Linked DNA regions of Desulfofalx alkaliphila DSM 12257. The protein of the gene in region 1 binds, or shares a complex with, the protein of each later gene. Links are inferred from orthologs where the notes say so. Each region holds a gene or a part of one and is shown in the gene's direction. Other genes may lie near its edges.

Region 1 (7,893 bases):
GCTGAATGATATGGGGTGAAGCAGGGAATCTTTTTCTGTTAGGGAGGGTTAGAATTGTGGACAGTGTTATTTTTGGTTACGTATTTATTTTCATAGCCCGGGTAATGGATATGTCGCTGGATGTTATCCGTATTTTGATGCTTACCAGGGATAAAAAATTACTGGCCGCTGCCATTGGCTTTGTAGAAATAATAATTTTTGTTGTGGCACTAAATATGGTGATGGCCAACGGCTTAGATGATCCGTGGAAGATTATTGCTTATGCCGGCGGTTTTGCCACCGGGAACTATGTGGGAGCCATGGTGGAGAACTACCTGGCAGTGGGTTTTGTGTCCCTTCAAATATTTCCCCGTAGGGCCAAAACAGGTGAAGCCATCAACAGGCTTCGGGCCGAAGGTTTTGGTGTCACCAGTGTGGTAGGAACGGGACGAAGCGGTCCCCGCACCATCCTGTACGTTATTGTTAAGCGAAAGGATTTAATAAAGGTACAAAATGTGCTGGACCAAATAGATCCCAAGATTTTCTACAACATTTCAGACGCCCGAAGCATTCGGGGCGGAGTATTTCCCGGTAAGGCCTAGGCAAAATAATTTGAATTTTATTGGCTTTAACTACACAAGCTAATATGGCAACTACACTAAGGCCGGTGAAATTTTATTGTTGTTTGAAATTATGCTCCGCACCTTTGTAATGTATTTTTATGTGCTGTTAATACTGAGACTGACCGGAAAACGTGAAATCGGTCAGCTTTCTCCCTTTGATTTTGTGGTGGCCATCATTGTGGCAGAGTTGGCGGCCCGGCCGCTGGAGGATCCAAACATGCCCTTGTGGTATGGCTTGGTGCCTATTGGCTTGCTGGGCTTACTTGAGGTGGTGCTTTCTTGGTTAACGCTCAAAAGCAGAGGCCTTCGCCTGTTCCTGTATGGGCACCCCCAAACTATTATTAAAAACGGTAAACTGCTGCGCTCAGAAATGAAAAAAAGCCGCTATAATCTGGATGACATTATGTGCCAGTTGCGCGAACACGGAGTGGCCAACATTCAAGATGTAGAAATGGGTGTGCTGGAGTGTTCCGGTAAGATGAGTATAATATTGAAATCTCAAAAACGGCCGATAACTCCGGAAGACTTAGGCTTACGCACCAAATATGAGGGTCTGCCTACCATATTAATAATGGATGGGGAAATAGCCAGGGAGAACTTAAGGCTAATTGATTTAGATGAAGAGTGGTTACTTCAAAGGTTAAGGGAAAAGGGTTTAACTGTGGATGAGGTGCTAATTGCCACCATATCCACCGACGGCCGCCTCTTTATTAATGAAAAGGATGATGGCAAAAACAATCGGGACAAGTAAATTTTGGTAATAAGCTGTATTATTAAAGGAGGAATTCTCGCTTTTACCTAGAATTTTACATTTACATTAGTTAATATGCCATTAAAGTTGGGTAGGTGCTTAGATTGCTTCAAGTTGGTCGCCGGGAGCAACTGGTTATTTTAGTACTGCTGGCGGCACTGCTCTTTGGCGGTGGTTACCAATACGCCCAGCATAAAGCATCTTTAGAAAACCAACCGGTGCTGGTGCCGGTGGAAGAACAAAATGAAAGGGAACCCAGTCAACTGGTGGTACATGTCAGTGGAGCGGTAATAACCCCGGGTGTATATTATTTGGAAGAGGGCGCCCGGGTTATTGATGCGGTTCAGTTGGCGCAGCCGGCCCCGGAGGCTGATTTAGACGGCCTTAATTTGGCGGCACCGTTAACTGACGGACAGCCTGTGCCGGTGCCCTTTAAGTTGGATGCCGGTCCCTTGGCAGAGGATATGGCTGCCAATACGGTGCAAGGTCACCAAAGCAGTGCAGCGGGAACAAAGGTAAATATCAATACCGCCGATGCCGCCCAGTTGGAGACCCTGCCCGGCATTGGCCCGACCCTGGCCCAGCGTATCATTGATTATCGCCAAGCCAACGGTAATTTTAAAGCGATTGATGAAATTCAAAATGTATCCGGCATTGGCGCTAAAAAGTACGAAAGTATTAAGGATTTAATATCCGTTTATTAATTATCAACGGTGAAAATTATAAATTCAGAACTACTAAAAGGCGCAATTTTCATTTGCGCCTTTTTAGGTGATCTGTTATGAACCGTCCCTTGTTTAAATTTTGTACAATATTTATACTGGGCCTGTGGCTGGGAACTTTTTTGTCACTGCCCCTGGGGGTGTTATTCACTGTCTGCGCAGTGCTGCTCATTTGTGCCGGCTTAGTTTATTGGTTAGCGGACCACTACCTCCCTTGGCTTTTGGTGCTGCTTTGTCTGAGCACAGGGCTGCTTATGGTCGGAATATATGATGAGACACACCGGTCTTCGCTGGTGCACTATGCCGGGCAAAGGGTAACTGTCACCGGCGTGATCACCGACTACCCCGACCAAAGGCCGGACAAGGTATTTTACCTTGTGGATGTCCGGGAGCTACAAGTGCAGGGTGAAACTGCCCGGGCCCATGGATTAATGCGGGTGGCTGTCTATAATCCTTCCCAAATATATACCTATGGTGATTTAATTGCCCTAACCGGTTTAATTCAGGTGGTAGAGCCGCCGGGCAATCCCGGTACCTTTGATTATCGAGCATATTTAGAGCGCCGGGGCATTCATGTGGTAATGTCAGTTTGGGATGAGCAGCAGGTAAATAAGTTGGGCACTGCAGCCTATGACGGCCTTAAAGGCCTGTCCCTATCTGCCCGAGAGAGATTGCAGGGGGTTATTGATGACACCCTGGCGCCGGAACACAGTGCACTGGTACAGGGGATGCTCTTTGGCAGTAGGGGAATGATCCCTGACGAAATTAATGCCGATTTTCAAAGGGTTAGTTTAGTACATATTTTATGTGTTTCCGGTTTACATGTGGGCTTGGTTTTAGCCGGCTTTTTGATATTATACCACCTGCTACGCCTTCCGGCAGGGTGGGCAACACCGCTGGCCTCCCTTGTGCTGGTGTTTTATGCTGTTATGACCGGACTGGGGCCACCGGTGATCCGGGCCACCGTAATGGGCCTGTTGGTGCTGTGGGCAAGGCAGCTTGGGCGCCATCGGGACTGGCCCACAACCATGGTGCTGGCGGCGGCAATTATTTTGGCCAGGTGGCCCTACGCACTGTGGGAACCGGGGTTTCAACTCTCCTTTGCGGTGGCCTGGGGTATCCTTTACCTCACCCCCTGGGTAGAGCAGCGCCTAAAAGATTGGCCCCGCCCGGTAAGGTTGGCAGTGGCGGTGCCCCTGACAGCGGAATTAACGGCAGTGCCTCTGATGGCCTATTATTTTAGCATTGTATCGCTGGTGGGTGTGGTTACCAACATTTTAGTGGCCCCGCTGGTGGCGGCGGTGATGCTTTTAAGCGGCCTTTCTATGCTGCTGGGCTTAATACTGTTTCCCCTGGCAAATATCTTGGGCGCAAGCACAGGGGCGCTCTTGGATTTAATGCTATGGGTGGTGAAAACCATGGCGTCACTGCCCATGGCGGCAGTGTATTTGCCTTCCCCGCCCTGGTGGGCGGTTGTGGCGGCATATGGTCTCTTGGCATACCTGCCCAAGGCATCATTAAAGGGGCAGTCATGGGAACGGCACCGCCGGCTGATGGGTATTGTTGCGGTGATTATTGCCCTACTCCTTTTATTGGTGCCCAACGGTACCCAAAACAAGCTGACCGTACATTTCATTGATGTGGGCCAGGGGGATGCGGCATTGATCCAGACCCCGGGGGGAAAGAATATCTTAATAGATACGGGCGGCTTGCCCGGTGAATTTGAAAGCGGAAGCGGTGCCGGCAACAAGGTGGTGCTGCCCTATCTACAATCGCTGGGGGTTAATGGCTTGGACCTGCTGATCTTGAGTCACCCCCACGAAGACCACGCCGGGGGCGCCCTGGGCTTAACCCGCAGAATGCCGGTGAAACTGGTACTTGTGGCGCCGCTGGAGAGTATTAATGATTACCCCGCCGGCTGGGAAAGGCCCGATACCGGCTACTTACAACTGCTGGCACGGCTGCAGCAGCGAGGGATGCCCATACGGGAGGGTATTGCCGGACATAGTTTACAAGTGGATAAGGATGTTGACATAGTGATACTTTCACCCCATCAGCCGCTGCCCGATTTAAACGACAGCTCGCTGGTGGTGAAAATAGACTACCGTGAAAGAAGTTTTTTGTTTACCGGGGATATCGGCGAAAACAAACAAAGGCAGCTGGCCCGGGATGTAAAAGACCTGCAAGCCGACGTGCTAAAGGTTCCCCACCACGGCAGCCGTTTTTTTAATCCTGATTTTTTTGCAGCCGTGGCCCCCCACATGGCCGTCATCAGTGCAGCAAAAAACAACAGGTTTGGGCACCCGGCCCCTGAACTACTGGAGCATTTGGAGGGGCAGGGGGTTAAAATATACCGCACCGACCGGCATGGAGCAGTAATTGTCAGCACCGACGGTTCATCGGTTTGGGTTGATACAGGAAAATCTTATCAAGACTGATCAGGCAGTCCAATAAAAATCATAGGTGAACTTTATGTTAGGAGTTGTCTTACTTGAAAAAAGCACTGATAATTTATAATCCAACCAGTGGTAATCATAAATTTCCCCAGCAAATTGACAGTGTTGTGGAGAGCTGCCACCGGCACGGTTACTTACCCACCCTTTATCGCATTTGTCCCCATTTAGATTACGACCGGGTTTTTGATGCCATTGGCAAATATCAAGTTTTGTTGGTATCCGGCGGCGACGGTTCTGTCAGCCGGGCTGTAAACAGACTGATGCAGTCAGATGCAGACCTGCCGATGGGCATTATACCGGCGGGCACAGCCAATGATTTTGCCACCGCCTTGGGGTTGGAAAAACACCCCGGCATGGCGGTGGATAAGTTGCTGGGCGGAGGGGTGGCCAAGGTGGATATTGGCCGGATCAATGACCGGTATTTTATCAATGTGGCCAGTGCAGGGGTCTTGACTACCATTTCCCAAGAGGTGAACAACGCCATAAAGAGCCGCCTGGGGGTGACCGGCTACTATTTAAAAGGTTTAGAACACCTGTGGCAGGCTAAACCAATGCCTGTAAAAATGGAAGGGGATGGCTTTAGCATTGACCAAGAAGTAATGCTGTTTTTGGTGCTAAACTCATCCACCGCCGGCAGCATCCGAAATGTGTCACCCAAGGCAGCCATTACAGACGGTCTGCTGGATGTGATCATATTAAAAAAATGTACACCGGCCCAGCTTGTTCCCCTGCTGCTGCAGGCCTACGAAGGCAGGGGCGCACATTTAAACAGCCCGCTGGTGGAGTATTATCAAACCAGCCGGCTTAGGGTAAGTTCAGAAGAAGATATAAAGACAGATATTGACGGTGAGCCGGGGCCAAAAATGCCCCTGGATATAGAAGTGCTGCCGGGACGGTTAAAGCTGCTTATACCCACGGTGGGCTAAAGGAGACGGCACACAATTATTTGTACAGGTCAATTCAGGGACAAGCATTTAACAAGAAAGGGAAAGGTGAGGGCTGTTAAAAGTGCTCTATTACGAAAGAATTGTCAATAGTTTAAAACGCGGGGTGGTGGCACCGGTATACTTATTTTACGGCGAGGAAGTTTATCTGCGGGAACAAGCGGTGGAGCGATTTAAAGAAAGCTTGCTCACCCAGACGGCGGATTTTAATTTTGATGTGCTGGATGGGGAAAGGGTGGAGCCGGCGGAGGTTGCAACTGCTGCCAGTACCCCTCCCGTGATGGCTGAGCACAGGTTGGTACTGGTGAAAAACCCGCCCTGGTTTTCCGGCGGTAAAAAAACCGGCGGCAAGCAGGCGGAAGGAAAAGAATCCAGGGAGCCGGCAACACTAAAGCCATTGCTGGATTATTTAGCCAACCCCTTAACCACCACCTGCCTTATCTTCAACGCCGGTATCACCGTTGACCGGCGCAGGAAAATTTACAAGGCTGTTGAAAAGGCCGGTCAGGCAGTGGAATTTACCCGGCTTAGGTCCAAGGAACTGGCCGGGTGGTTGGACAGCCAATGCCGTTTAGAAGGCATAAGGCTGGAACCTGCCGCCCGGGAGCTGCTTATTAGCGGAACCGGCAACGGGCTGACCGGCTTGGAAAAGGAATGGCAAAAACTGATCACCTATCTGGGGGATGGCAAGCAAGTAAGGGTAGAAGACCTCAAGCAAGTAATTCACTATTCGGTGGAGTATAAAATCTTTGATGTAATGAATGCCATTGGGCAATGCCGTTACGGCTTAGCTCTGGAGGGAATTAAAGAACTGCTGATAAACAAAGAGCCGCCGCAAATTATACTGACAATGGTGGCCAGGCAGTTTCGCTTAATGCTTCAAGTAAAAGAATTATCGGCCCAGGGTTTGTCTGCCCCGGATATAGCCAGGCGAATTAACGAAAAACCCTACCCGGTACAAAATGCATTAAAATTACATCGGAACTTTACCCGGCGTCAGCTGATAAGGTCGTTGATTCAGCTGGCCGAACTGGATGCAGACACAAAAACGGGGCGGCAAGAGTTTTACCCGGGTATCGAACGGCTCTTGCTAAATATTGCCCGGTAACAAGGTGCTTTTTAATGAAACGTTTTTGTTAATAATCCGTCTTAATTATAAGTGTATATTAAAACTTAATATGGGGGCGTCTGGATTGAAAAAAGTTCTAGTGGTTTTAATGTTGCTTATGCTGGCGGTGGGGTGTCAAAGCAGCGATGATCTTGATGATCCAACTAAAGCGGAAAAAATCCCCGGTGACTTTAATGTTGACATCACAGGGATTAGCGATCCACCCCGGTGGTTTACACCGGTTAGTTGGTTGAGCGATAACAAAATATTTGGGCAAGCAGGCTATAATTCGATAATTTGGCATACAGATACAAAGGAGCAAAAACTACTGAAGGAACCTACCTGGTCAAGCACCATATCACCGGACGGAAAATACTTGGCCTATACAAACGAGCAGGGTCTGGCAGTTATTAACTTGGAAAGCGGTGAAGAAATATGGCCGCAATCACTGGAGGGGGAAAAAGAACAATTATTAAACCCGGTGCCTAAACTGTGGTCGCCGGATGGCAGCAAGTTAATGTACTCATATGATTTTGAATGGACCAGTGACTTGTATATTTATGATATCGCCGCCGGTACCGTAAAAGAATACAGACTAAAAAAAGAAGACAGTTCTCTTGTTTCGCCGGTGCGTTGGTTAAGTGATGAGGAAATATTGTTCGTTGTTGGTTCAGTAACCTCAAAAACAGGGGAACAAGAGTATACCGAGGCCGGCTATCGCAACAATTTAAAAGTTGCCGATCTTGACGGGAACAGCAAGGCTTACACAGACACCGAAGACTTTACTTATGTATGGCCGGTGGGGGTTTCTGCCGACAATGAAAAGGTGGCATACATTCTCTATCACGTCCACAACGGCATGAAAGAGCTGCATCTTCTAAGTTTAAAAGACGGAAATGACGAGACACTGTTAAAAGATGGGGACTTAATGTTTGCTACCCTAACTGCCGATGGGCAATACCTTGTCTATGTAAGCCAGGAACAACCCGAAGGCACCGGTCAGCTATATGCTATGCAGTCGCACAGTAAAAAAGTTAAACCGGTATTGGATATAAAATATCATTTTGATGTAGTTGAAATGTTAAGTAACAACAGAGGCGATCAGGTGTATGTGACCATTAAAGAAGCGGGAAGGGATTATAACCATAAACTGTTGACCATTACTCATTAATTAATCGCCAATTAACCGCCGGCCTGTTTACACTCCGCAAAGACGCCACCGGGAAAAATGTAAGAGCTCCTTGCCTGCGGGCGCCTGCGTAACTCGCTGAGCTCAAACATACTCGGCGCCATTCCTCCGGCTGCGTCGC
Region 2 (5,330 bases), on another replicon or contig:
TTGCTTATAAGTATAAAATAATGGTCGTGCTAGACGGGGAGGTAGCGGTGCCCTGCACCCGCAATCCGCTATAGCGGGGTTGAATACCTGCTCTCGGGTATAACCTGTGGGGTCTGGCTGCCGTAAGGGACGTTGATGACCGGGTCTTGCGCGGCGCAAGCTCCTGAACCGTGTCAGGTCCTGGCGGAAGCAGCACTAAGGGATGACTTGCGGGTGCCGCAAGGGTGCCTGGTTTGAGTTACCTGCGGGAGTAACGCCCGGAGGTTATTATCCAAAAGCAGGATGCACGGCCAGCAATTTTAAGGGGATGGTTCTTGTGGAACAAGGACCATCTCCTTGTTTTGTATGTGACAAGGAGGATTTAAAACATAAACATTAGTGTAAACTATTGGTGAATACAAAAGTCAGACAAAAGAAATACCTTATAAAATTTGCACCTCAGTTTTAATGTAAAATCAACAACCAATAAGCCAGGGGCAAAATAATAAAAGGAAAAATGTATTAAATATCGAAAATTATAGTAAACTTAATTCTGGAGGGTTAAATATATGGCTTATCGCGCCCTATATCGGGAGTATCGCCCACAGCGATTTGCCGACATTGTTGGGCAATCACATATTACTCGCACCTTACAAAATGCCCTGGACAAGGGACGTATTAACCATGCCTATTTATTTTGCGGTCCCCGGGGAACCGGCAAAACCACCACTGCCAAGGTGTTGGCTAAAACCTTGAATTGTTTAAAGGTGGTGGCCAACGAACCCTGCAATCAATGTGACAACTGCATTTCAACAAATGAAGGTAGCTCCGTGGATGTCATAGAAATAGATGCTGCATCAAACCGCGGCATTGAAGACATTCGTGAACTGCGGGAAAATGTTAAATTTTCACCGGCCAGTGGCAAGTACCGTGTTTATATCATAGATGAAGTACATATGCTTACCGCCGAGGCCTTTAACGCCCTCTTAAAAACCCTTGAAGAACCGCCCGGCCATGTGATTTTCATATTGGCCACCACTGAACCCCATAAGGTTCCCTTAACCATCCTTTCCCGGTGCCAAAGATTTGATTTTCGACGCATAGGTGTTAAGGATATGCTGCCTCGACTTAAGCAGGTGGCTGAAGAAATCGGCTTAGAGGTTGAGGACCAGGCTTTAGTATTAATTGCAAGGGCTGCCGAGGGCGGCTTAAGGGATGCCTTGGGCATTTTGGATCAGGGCTCGGTCTTTGGCAATGATTCTATTACTGTGGACGATGTGCATAAGATATTAGGGACCGTTAAAGAAGACGTGATGAGCAGCATGGTGGATTACCTGGCAAAGGGCAAGTCGGCGGACGCCCTGCTCCTGGTTAATGAGCTTTTGCAGCAGGGTAAAGACCTTAGGATGTTTGTTAAAGAGTTAAATGGCTATTTAAGATCCATTATGCTTTATTTAATTTCTAACCGGCTGCCGGAGGCCGGGGATGTAAGCAATTTAAAGGCCGACGCCGCCAAGCTGGAGCCAATTTTTATATCAAATTGTCTGGAAGTGTTAACCCGTTTAGAGTATGATATGAAGTGGAGTGCTCAACCGGTAATTTTACTGGAATTGGCCCTAGTTAAGCTGACCGGTGCCCAGCCACCGCCAAAGGCCGGTGCAGAGCGGCAGATGCCCCAGCGGCAAGAGGCACCGCCGGACAAGGAACAAAGGGGGCAAAAAGAACAAACAGAAGAAAAGGAAGAAAAGCAAGAAAAGCAAAGTGAACTAAATGAAGAAAAAAATCAAAATGAACAAACCGGTGACCTTTCCCAAGAGGTAAAACAGAGCTGGGGAAAGATACTGGACTATGTGAAGAAAATAAAACCTTCTGTTTATGGCGTTTTTCGGGAGGCCTTTTTTGTTGAGGTAAAAGATAAGGTGCTGACCATTGCTTTTAAGCCCCAGCACGCAAACTTTCATAAGGTCCGTGCAGAGCAAGGTGAAAACAAAAAAATATTTGAGCAGGCTTTAAATGAAGTTCTGGGCGGATCCTGGTCATTAAAAATTATAGTTTTAGAAAATCAAGAACAAGAAAAACCTAAAACCAAGGGCTCAGAAGAAAACCCCTTAGTGCAGAAGGCTGTTGAACTCTTTGGTGAAGACAAGGTTGAAATCAAATAAATCTATTTTTTGAGGAGGGCTTAATGATGTTAGGTGGAGGAAACATGAATAAAATGATGAAACAAGTGCAAAAGATGCAGCAGGATATGGCTAAAATGCAGGAGGAGTTAGCCACCCGTACTGTGGAAAGCACAGCGGGCGGCGGGGTGGTAAAGGTAGTGGCCAACGGCAGGCAGGAATTGATTTCCATCGAATTAAAGCCGGAAGTTGTGGATCCCGATGATATTGAAATGTTGCAGGATTTAATCTTGGCGGCCACCAATGATGCTCTGCGCAAAAGCCAAGATATGGTTTCCGCTGAAATGAGTAAGATCACCGGCGGCCTAAAGGTGCCGGGTTTATTTTAAAAACTTGCCCAAGGCGCGGTTGGTTAAAAAGAGCATGGGAAAACCCGTGTTCTTTTTTTCTTGCATTTTGGCCGGCCGGCATTTTCTTGACTAAAACTTTAAATTATTCTACAATTTGATAGACATGAGAAACAATGGGGGATACAAATGAAATATCTGTCAGAGCCGGTGGCTCGTTTGATTGAAGAGTTTGCCAAGCTGCCCGGCATAGGTCCGAAAACTGCACAGCGCTTGGCTTTTTTTATTTTAAATGCGCCCCACCAGGTTGCTAAAGATTTAGCCCATGCCTTGGTGGAGGTGCGGGAAAAGGTAAAGTACTGCAGCAACTGCGGTAACCTCACCGAAGTTGATCCCTGTAGAATTTGCGATGACCCCTCCCGCAAGCAGCACATAATTTGCATAGTGGAACAGGCCAGGGATGTGATTGCCATTGAAAAAACCGGCAGTTTTGACGGCCTGTATCATGTGCTGCAAGGTGTGCTGAACCCAATGGAGGGAATCAAGGCTGAAGATTTAAACATTAAAAAGCTTTTGGAAAGATTGCAGCATAATAAGATAGAGGAAGTTATTTTGGCCACAAATTCAAGTGTTGAAGGAGATGCCACCGCACTTTACTTGTACCGGCTGCTTTCACCCCTGGGGGTAAAGGTGACAAGGCTGGCCCATGGCCTGCCCGTGGGTGCAGACTTGGAGTATACCGATGAATATACATTGAGTAAAGCGCTGCAGGGACGGAGGTCCATGGACAGCTAAAGAGGAAAAAAAAGGAATAACCTTCCGCAACTATCATATAATTAATCAATTACTAATAGTTGCGGGGGGTGTGATGATGGAATGGACGACCATAGTGCTTGGTTTGGTTGGCCTCTTTGGCCTATACTTGGTAGGGATATTTTTTGTTCGGCCCCTAAGGTTAGTTTTTAGGGCCCTTGCCTGTTTAGTTGTCGGTGCCTTACTGCTGGCCATTACCAATGTGATAAGTGCCAACTTTGGAATATACATACCAATAAATATTTTTACTTTGCTGCTGGCAGGGGTATTACAGGTGCCCGGAGTGGTTCTTTTAGTCTTAATGGAATATATGCTGCTTTAATGGAATTATTTAGGGGTTGTAATGTTCTTGACGGAGCTATTTTGCTAGGGTTATACTGTAAAAGAAAAGAAATACTAATTTCATAAAAAATACCGGGCTGGTTATAGTTTATTTAAGGTAGGGCTACTGAGGAATACGGGGCAGTTATGTCCCGCTTATTCTTTGTATTGGACAATTAAGAATTTTTTTACTGGATAAACTATAAAAAATCAATTATAGTTTATTCAAGGGGGTGATCTTGATACCCGACAGAATAGTTGAGGTTTATGTTGGTGAATATGCCAGTGGGAAAAGTGAAGTTGCAGTAAACAGGGCAATAGAATTGGCAAATAAAAAGAGATTGGTAAACCTTGTGGATTTAGATATAGTGGAACCCTGCTATACATTGAGGCCCATTAAAAGGCTGCTTTCCCAAAAGGGTATAAAGGTATTGGCGTGGGAAACAAAGGATACCATGGGTTTGGGGGAAGCAGGCAATGTGATAAACCCCGAAACAAGGTGGGCTTTATTCCGCCAGGGGGATGTAATATTTGACATCGGCTACGGTGTGGAGGGTTCTAAAACCCTAAATTTAGTAGAGGGCGTAGATAAGGAGCCTAATTTAAGAATTTACGCCGTAATTAACATATCACGGCCAATGACTGCAAATGTAAGAGATATTGTAGATTATGTCAAGGGATTGGGTACTATACACGGAGTGATAAATAACACTCACCTGGGTGATGAAACCACTGCGGAGGTGGTGGAGGAGGGGGCCAAGGCAGTAAGCCAGGCGGCAAAGCTGCTGGGCATCCCGGTAATCGCCACCACTGCTGTGAGGGAAGTTGCTGATATTTTAGGGAAGAAGGATAGTGCCGGTAACGTGGTCAGACCTTTAGACCGCTATATGCCAAATACATTCTGGTAACCAAAGTTACCGAAAAGAGAGCCATATTTTAGGAGGTGCAGTTTCTTTTATGCCAGACAAACTTATTACCGAAGAAAAACGTGTATTTATGACCGGTAACGAGGTGGTGGCTTGGGCGGCAATGGCTGCCGGTGCGGAAATCATGTATGGTTATCCCATCACACCACAAAACGAAATCATGCATTACTGGACAAGGTTAGCTCCCAAATACAATCGCCGGTTTTTACAAACGGAAGATGAGCTATCGGCAGGCTTTACCACCCTTGGCGGGGTTATGGCCGGACGCAAGGCATTTACTGCCACAGCGGGCCCCGGCAATACCTTAATGCAGGAACCCCTTTCCATGGCGGAAGCCATGCGCTTACCCACTGTGACCATCATTCAACAGCGCGGTGGCCCGTCAACTGCCACTGTTATCTATTCTCAACAGGAAGTGACCATGACCACCTTTGGCGGTAACGGTGAGGGTTTGCGTATAGTTTATTCCACCGCCAATCACCAAGAATTGTTTGATTACACCATCAAGGCATTTAATGTTGCCTGGAAGTACCGCTTCCCCACCTTTATTTTGGGTGACGGTTACCAGGCAAAAATGCGCGAGTCTTTAACCATTTATGACCCTGAGCAAAGGGGCATTGAATTTGTACCCGCTGAGCCCTTTGTGGGCAAACCCGGCACACCCGGTGTAGACCGGGAGCCCGGTCACTACCGCAACACCTATAACGTTGAAGAAGAGTTGTACGATGTGTTGCAGGAATTTTTTGCCGATTACGAAAAGATGGTTCCGGAAGTGGTGGAGTACCATTCCTTTGATACCGAAGATGCCGATGTGGTGGTTTTAT
Region 3 (6,662 bases), on another replicon or contig:
TCAGGGTGTTCAATCTGTGGCAGAAATTTTAGCCGAAGCCGCTGACAATGAAGGTAAAGAAGCCTTATATATTCCTAACTTCGGGGTTGAGCAGCGGGGCGGCGTATCCATTGCCTTTTTGCAGATCAGCAGTGAGCGCATCGGTGCCCCTAAGTTTAACACTGCAGACATTGTGGTGGCCCTAAGTGACCGGGCCATTTACCGCACCAAGCAGTATGTGGGCGAAAAAACGGTCTTTGTTTACGATTCGGGCATTGACATTCCCCAGGAGGATCTGCCTAAGGAAGCTGCCAAGTTATTGGCCATACCGGCTTTAGAAATAGCAAAGAACGAACTGCACCCCCGGGTGTTTAACGTAATTATTATGGGCGCCGTGGTTAAAGCCACCGGAGTGGTGACAGATAAAGATGCTAAAAACGCCATTGAAAAGAAACTGGGCTACAAATTTGAACAAAACCCAAAACTGCGTGAACTAAACTATAAAGCCATTGAAAGAGGCATGGAACTGGTTTAAGTATTGGTTTTGAAATAAATAAGGAGGGTGAAATAAGTGGCCATAGAATTTAAACCCCGCACCCTTGAACTCCAAAAGGCAACATGGACTGTTTTTCCCGGACTGTGTAAGGGCTGTGGTTTGTGTATCGAAAAATGTCCCAAAAAATGCATTGCCTGGTCTAAAGTATTGGGCGTTTACGGCACTCCCTCAGTGGAGTCCACTGACGAGTGTATCGGCTGTGGCATTTGTCAAATGGTTTGTCCGGACACCGCCATTAATGTGGTGCGGAAAAAGAAAGACTCCCAAAACAGTAAGTCGGCAGTGGCCGAGTAAAAGCAAAGTAAAAAACCCCTTCGTTTTCTTGCGAAGGGGTTTTATCATTCACCGTTAAAATGGCTGAAACATATTCTGTATCAATACTGCCAGGGGGTGAATGGAGTGGGTAAAAAACAAACCTGTATATATTGCCAAAGGGAATGGGATAAAAATAACAGCGGCATAAATATCTTAGGATACTTTATCTGCCCGGAATGTGAATACTCAATAGTAAAAACAAATTGCCGGGAGCAGGCATATAAGTTTTACGTTAAGGGCCTTAAGAAAATATGGCGCTGTTTAGAAATTTGATCTAATCCCGGTGCTCTTTTTTTGTTTTCCAGTCTCTGGCGCCGATGGGCCAGTTCTATTTCTGATCTGATTAACCTTAAGGTAAACAGATCTATGCCTGTGCTGCAGGCAATTTCGCTGTCGGAGCGGCCTTTCTTCCAGGCCCTTATTAGGTATTGGACATTGGTACGGTACTTTTTGGATAATTTTTTGGCATCAATTATCGGTTTATTTTGTGACATCACAACTACCCTCCTTTTATGCGGGCTGCTTTGTTTGTTATTATTTTGTCTCGCAATTCATTCATCATGTTGAACAAGAGTTGGAAAGGGAGGCAAAAAGCCGGTCTAGTAGCTTTATGCAATCTATGGTAAAATTATTTATTGACAAAAAACATGCAAGCTTTTGGGAGAAGAAGAATAATGGACCAAGGGGAAACTCCTTTAGTAAGGGCTTTAGAAAATCATCGTTTGAAAAACAAGGCTGCCTTCCATATACCGGCGCACAGGCAGGGCCAAGCTTTACCTGTGGAATTGCTTGGGGCCCGGCAGCATATTTTTGCCTATGACCTAACGGAAGTAGACGGCTTGGACGACTTACATAACCCCAAGGGTGCCATTGCCCGGGCACAGCAATTGGCTGCCCAGGCCTTTGGGGCAGAAAAAAGTTATTTTTTAGTTAATGGCAGCTCATCGGGCTTACAGGCCCTTATATTGGCCACCTGCCAGGGGGAGGATTTAGTGATCCTGCCCAGAAATGTGCACCGCTCGGTTTTGACCGGACTTATTTACAGCGGTGCCCGTCCTGTATATATCTATCCGTCACTTGTGGACAAGTTTGGCATCCCGGCGCCCATTACCGGGCAAGAACTTAACAAATGCCTGCAAGAACACCCCAAGGCCAAGGCAGTATTGACGGTGCACCCTAACTATTACGGGGTGGCCGGCAGGCTGGAAGAACTGGTAAAAACCGCCCATGGCTTTGACATCCCGCTTATGGTGGATGAAGCCCACGGGGGACATTTTCCTTTTCACCGGGACCTGCCCCCCGACGGCCTGTCTTGCGGGGCAGATGCTGTGGTGCAAAGTACCCACAAGGTGGCCGGTGCCTTAACCCAGGCATCAATGCTGCACCTTAAATCTGATAAAATTGAACCGGCCAGGGTGGAGGACTGCTTGCGCATGGTACAGAGCACCAGCCCATCCTATATATTGATGGCATCCCTGGACGCCGCCCGGCGGCAGATGGCCACCCAGGGGGAACAAATGCTGGAGCAGTCACTGCAGCTTGCCCGGCAATTGAGGGATAAAATAAATGAGCTGCCCCACTGTGAGGTGCTGAGCAGCTCCCACTTTAAAGATAAGGGCAGTGTTTTTATAGACAAGACCAGGCTGGTGATAAATGTACAAGCTTTAGGATTGACCGGATTTGAAGTTAAGGATATTTTATCAGCAAGCTACGGTGTGCAGGTGGAATTGGCGGATCACTGTAATGTGGTGGCCATAATGGGCTTAAAGGCCTGTAAGGATGATGGCCGGCGCCTGTACGAGGCCCTTAAGGATATGGATAAATATAAATCAAGCAGCAGAAAGGGCGGTAAGCCACTGCAGCCGCCCCCTGCCCAGGTGATCAGCTCCCCCCGCAGGGCATGGATGGGTAAAAGTAAAAGTATAGAGCTGGAAAAATCAGCCGGCAAGATCAGTGCAGACAGTGTTGCCGTCTATCCGCCGGGAATTCCGGCACTTTGCCCGGGGGAATTGATTAGCAAGGACATGGTAGAATATTTAGTGGAGGTGCGCAGTAGAAAACTGCACATACAAGGCTCCGGCGATACCAGCTTAAGATCCATTAGAGTGCTGGATCTATAATCAGTATTGTGAGGAATTTTTATGTCAGGAAAACTAATTGTTTTTGAAGGTATTGACGGGGCGGGAAAGAGCACCCAACTGTCTATGCTTTATCAATACCTGCAGCAAAGGGGTTATAATCTCATGACCACCAGGGAGCCGGGGGGCACTCCGGTGGGTGAAGAGGTGAGAAGTATTCTGCTCAATCCCCTCCATGGCGACCTGCAGCATCGTGCCGAGGCTTTTTTGTATGCCGCTGCCCGCTCCCAATTGGTTTACCAGGTAATTAAACCGGCCCTAAGGGAGGGGAAGATAGTATTATGCGATCGCTTTGTGGACTCAACAATGGCTTACCAGGGATATGGCAGGGGTATTTCCCGCAATTTTTTGCAGCAAATTAATGATTTAGCCACCGGGGGCTTACAGGCGGATTTGGTCTTGGTTTTTGATTTGCCGGTGGAAGAGAGTTTTAAGAGGGTAAATAAACGCAGCACCGGCGACAGGCTGGAGCAAGAGACCCACTCCTTTTTTCAGCGGGTACGGGAGGGGTATTTAGAAATAGCCAGGCAGCAATGTCACAATCATCTTGTAATGGACGCCTCCCTGTCGGTGGAAGAGCTACAGCGGCAGGTGAGAACGGTGGTGGACAATTTTATTGATGGGAAGCTTAGGGAAAGTGATTAGCTTTGATGAAATAATAGGCCATAAAGAGGCCCTTGACACCCTGTTAAAGGCCTTAAGGCTGCAGAGGGTTGCCCATGCCTATCTCTTTATGGGGCCTGCCGGCCTCGGGAAGACCACCACAGCCATGGCATTTGCTGCGTCCCTTTTATGTGAGCGGGCCCCGGACGGCAGTTTTTGTGGCAGCTGTAGAAGCTGCCGCCAAATAGAGGGGGGAAATAACCCCGACTTACAGGTGGTGGAGCCCTCAGGGGCCACAATAAAGCTTGAACAGGTAAAGCAGCTACAAAGGAACATAAACTACAAGTCTTACCAGGGCGGACGTCAGGTGTATTTAATTAAGCAGTGTGACACCATGACAGCGGAGGCCGCCAATTCTTTGCTTAAAACCCTGGAAGACCCCCCCGGCAATGCAGTCTTTATACTAATTACCTCTCGACCCTATGGAATACTACCCACCATTTCATCCCGCTGCCAAAACCTATGGTTTTACCCCTTGGCAAAGGACCTGGTAATGGCAGGTTTAAAACGCTACTCCCATGTTCAAGGGGACAGGGCGGCGGTAATAGCGGCCATGGCCGGCGGCAGCATAGGCAGGGCCCTTGAACTGGTGGATGAAGAGGTATATCTGACTAGAGAGCGGATGCTGGCGGTTTTTGAAAAAATAAGGGACGGGGACCTTGTGCAGCTGCTGGGGGAATCTGCAAGTCTTTCCGGCGACAGGGATGCGGCCCTGGGCTGGCTGCAGCTGTTACAATTATGGTTTCGGGACTTGCTTGTCTGGCAACAAACCAAGGACAAGTCTTTGATTATTAATATCGACCTTGAAGATCAAGTGGACAAATACGCAGGTGAGTATAGTACAGATCAATTAATGGATATGCTGAAGGATATAGAAAGGGCACGCTCCCGGTTAGAGGCCAAAGGGAACGGCAGGTTGGTGCTTGATGCTTTGCTGCTGAGGCTGGCTGATATACCGGAAGCAAAGGGAGGGTAAAATATTGGCTTATAAGGTGGTTGGTATTCGTTTTAAAAAAGCCGGCAAAATATATTTTTTTGATCCCGATGGCCTGGAGCTGCAAATAGGGGACCATGCCATTGTGGAAACCACCCGGGGGATTGAATATGGTCAAGTGGTGGCCGGCCCCGGTGAGGTGGAAGAGGATGAGGTGGTGGCGCCCTTAAAGAAGGTGCTGCGCAAGGCTACAGAGGAGGACAAGGCACAGCTGTCTTTAAATAAAGAAAAGGAAAAGGTCGCCTATCAGGTGGGTTTGGAAAAAATTGCTGCCCATGGGCTGCCCATGAAGCTGATCTCGGTGGAGCAGACCTTTGACGGCAACAAAATTATTTTTTATTTTACCGCCGACGGCCGTATTGATTTTAGGGAACTGGTGAAGGACCTGGCAGCGGTTTTTCGCACCAGGATAGAGTTGAGGCAAATCGGGGTGCGGGACGAAGCTAAAATGGTGGGCGGCCTGGGCTGCTGCGGCAGGGAATTGTGCTGTGCTTCCTGGCTGGCTGATTTTGCTCCCGTTTCAATTCGCATGGCCAAGGATCAAAATCTTTCCTTAAACCCTACAAAAATATCAGGGATTTGCGGGCGGTTGATGTGCTGCTTAAAATATGAAAACGATGTTTACGAGGAAGCCAAGGAACATTTTCCGGAGGTGGGCACCCTTGTTAACACTGCCGAGGGCGATGGTCGGGTGGTCGGTTTTAATATATTTAAAAAGACTGTCACGGTGGAAATAAAAGAAAACAAACATATTTTTGAGTTTCCTGTGGGGGATGTAGTAATAAAGAAGATAAAGGGTGAAAACAGTGGGGCCTCTACCCGGACGGATAGCTAGACTGGAATATATGATTAAAGAAGTGTTGGGTGAACTGGAAGACATAAAAAAGTTAGTGCGTTTATTGGAGCAGGAAAATGAAAAATTGCGCCATGAATTAACCCAGGCCTATAAACACTGTAAAAGGGAGGCCCAAAGGGCCGCTGAAACAGAGAAGACAGACAGGGATGAGCCCACCTTGCTGCGATTGTATAACGAGGGTTTTCATGTGTGTAACATTAAGTTTGCCCAAAGCAGGGAGGAAGAGTGTCTCTTTTGTTTGGGCCTCCTGCGCAGACAAGATGATGAGGTTGGTGAAAAGTAGTGGCCGGTAAATCCTGTGGAACACTGTACCTATGCGCCACTCCCATTGGCAACCTGGAGGATATCACCATTAGGGCCTTGACGGTGTTAAAAGAATGTGACCTAATTGCCGCAGAGGACACCAGGCATACAAGAAAGCTTCTCTCCCATTATGATATTCATACCAGGCTGATCAGTTATCATGCCCACAACGAACAAAGGCAGGGCGAAAGGATAATTGACATGCTCTTGCAGGGGCAAGATGTTGCGGTGGTAAGCGATGCGGGCATGCCCGGTATTTCCGATCCCGGGGCCCGGCTGGTGGAATTGGCCTTAGAGCATGGGATACCGGCGGTGCCTGTTCCCGGGGCCAGTGCTGTGATAGCGGGGCTGGTGGTTTCGGGTTTGCCCACGGCCCGTTTTGTATTTGAAGGTTTTTTGCCCTCTAACAAAAAGGGGCGCAGGCGTCATTTGGAAAAGATAAGGGGCGAACAACGCACCATGGTCTTTTATGAGTCACCGCACCGCCTCTTGGAAACCTTAAGGGACATGTGCAGTAAATTTGGCGGTGACAGACAGATTGCGGTGGCCCGGGAGTTAACTAAAAAGCACGAAGAAATTTACAGGGGAAGCCTGCACTTGGCAGTGAGCCACTTTGAGAAGGTACCCCCCCGGGGGGAATTTACCTTGGTGGTGGCCGGTTCAAGGGAAGAAGACAGGGCAGAATCCTTTGCAGACCTGCCGGTGGTTGATCATGTAAACCGGCTCATTGCCACAGGCATGGATAAAAAACAAGCCATCAAGGAAGTGGCTAAGCTGCGTGGTATGCCGAAAAGGGATGTATATAAGGCGGTGGAACAATAAAGGCGCGATTATCCGCGCCTGTGGTTTTTAACCGGA

Evidence for each region.
Region 2: holA (region 1) and dnaX share a complex: the UniProt entries of both Bacillus subtilis proteins name them as parts of the DNA clamp loading complex. The link is inferred for Desulfofalx alkaliphila DSM 12257 from one-to-one orthologs.
Region 3: holA (region 1) and holB share a complex: the UniProt entries of both Bacillus subtilis proteins name them as parts of the DNA clamp loading complex. The link is inferred for Desulfofalx alkaliphila DSM 12257 from one-to-one orthologs.

What each region holds. Positions count from the first base shown.
Region 1 is NZ_JONT01000001.1:123,647-131,539, forward strand. Bases 4,713-7,561 are described here. They hold holA (DNA polymerase III subunit delta), read left to right. Parts: upstream 4,713-5,539; coding sequence 5,540-6,583; downstream 6,584-7,561. Other genes in these bases: BR02_RS0100645 (diacylglycerol/lipid kinase family protein), read left to right, coding at 4,713-5,457; BR02_RS0100655 (TolB family protein), read left to right, coding at 6,669-7,561. Also shown: BR02_RS0100625 (DUF2179 domain-containing protein), read left to right, coding at 57-581; BR02_RS0100630 (DUF421 domain-containing protein), read left to right, coding at 673-1,353; BR02_RS0100635 (ComEA family DNA-binding protein), read left to right, coding at 1,449-2,057; BR02_RS0100640 (DNA internalization-related competence protein ComEC/Rec2), read left to right, coding at 2,135-4,513; more of BR02_RS0100645, read left to right, coding at 4,567-4,712; more of BR02_RS0100655, read left to right, coding at 7,562-7,754; BR02_RS0100660 (hypothetical protein), read right to left, coding at 7,766-7,893. UniProt on the Bacillus subtilis protein: Part of the beta sliding clamp loading complex, which hydrolyzes ATP to load the beta clamp onto primed DNA to form the DNA replication pre-initiation complex.
Region 2 is NZ_JONT01000015.1:7,593-12,922, forward strand. The notes cover bases 1-2,844. They hold dnaX (DNA polymerase III subunit gamma/tau), read left to right. Parts: upstream 1-548; coding sequence 549-2,141; downstream 2,142-2,844. Other genes in these bases: BR02_RS0109120 (YbaB/EbfC family nucleoid-associated protein), read left to right, coding at 2,165-2,488; recR (recombination mediator RecR), read left to right, coding at 2,636-2,844. In the rest of the region: more of recR, read left to right, coding at 2,845-3,241; BR02_RS0109130 (pro-sigmaK processing inhibitor BofA family protein), read left to right, coding at 3,318-3,581; BR02_RS0109135 (hypothetical protein), read left to right, coding at 3,814-4,488; BR02_RS0109140 (transketolase C-terminal domain-containing protein), read left to right, coding at 4,538-5,330. UniProt on the Bacillus subtilis protein: Part of the beta sliding clamp loading complex, which hydrolyzes ATP to load the beta clamp onto primed DNA to form the DNA replication pre-initiation complex.
Region 3 is NZ_JONT01000015.1:14,061-20,722, forward strand. What follows is about bases 2,693-5,617. They hold holB (DNA polymerase III subunit delta'), read left to right. Parts: upstream 2,693-3,607; coding sequence 3,608-4,627; downstream 4,628-5,617. Other genes in these bases: BR02_RS0109170 (aminotransferase class I/II-fold pyridoxal phosphate-dependent enzyme), read left to right, coding at 2,693-2,970; tmk (dTMP kinase), read left to right, coding at 2,992-3,633; BR02_RS0109185 (PSP1 domain-containing protein), read left to right, coding at 4,632-5,480; BR02_RS0109190 (initiation control protein YabA), read left to right, coding at 5,491-5,617. In the rest of the region: BR02_RS0109150 (2-oxoacid:acceptor oxidoreductase family protein), read left to right, coding at 1-514; BR02_RS0109155 (4Fe-4S dicluster domain-containing protein), read left to right, coding at 557-829; BR02_RS16105 (sigma factor G inhibitor Gin), read left to right, coding at 935-1,123; BR02_RS0109165 (hypothetical protein), read right to left, coding at 1,078-1,344; more of BR02_RS0109170, read left to right, coding at 1,498-2,692; more of BR02_RS0109190, read left to right, coding at 5,618-5,784; rsmI (16S rRNA (cytidine(1402)-2'-O)-methyltransferase), read left to right, coding at 5,784-6,626. UniProt on the Bacillus subtilis protein: DNA polymerase III is a complex, multichain enzyme responsible for most of the replicative synthesis in bacteria.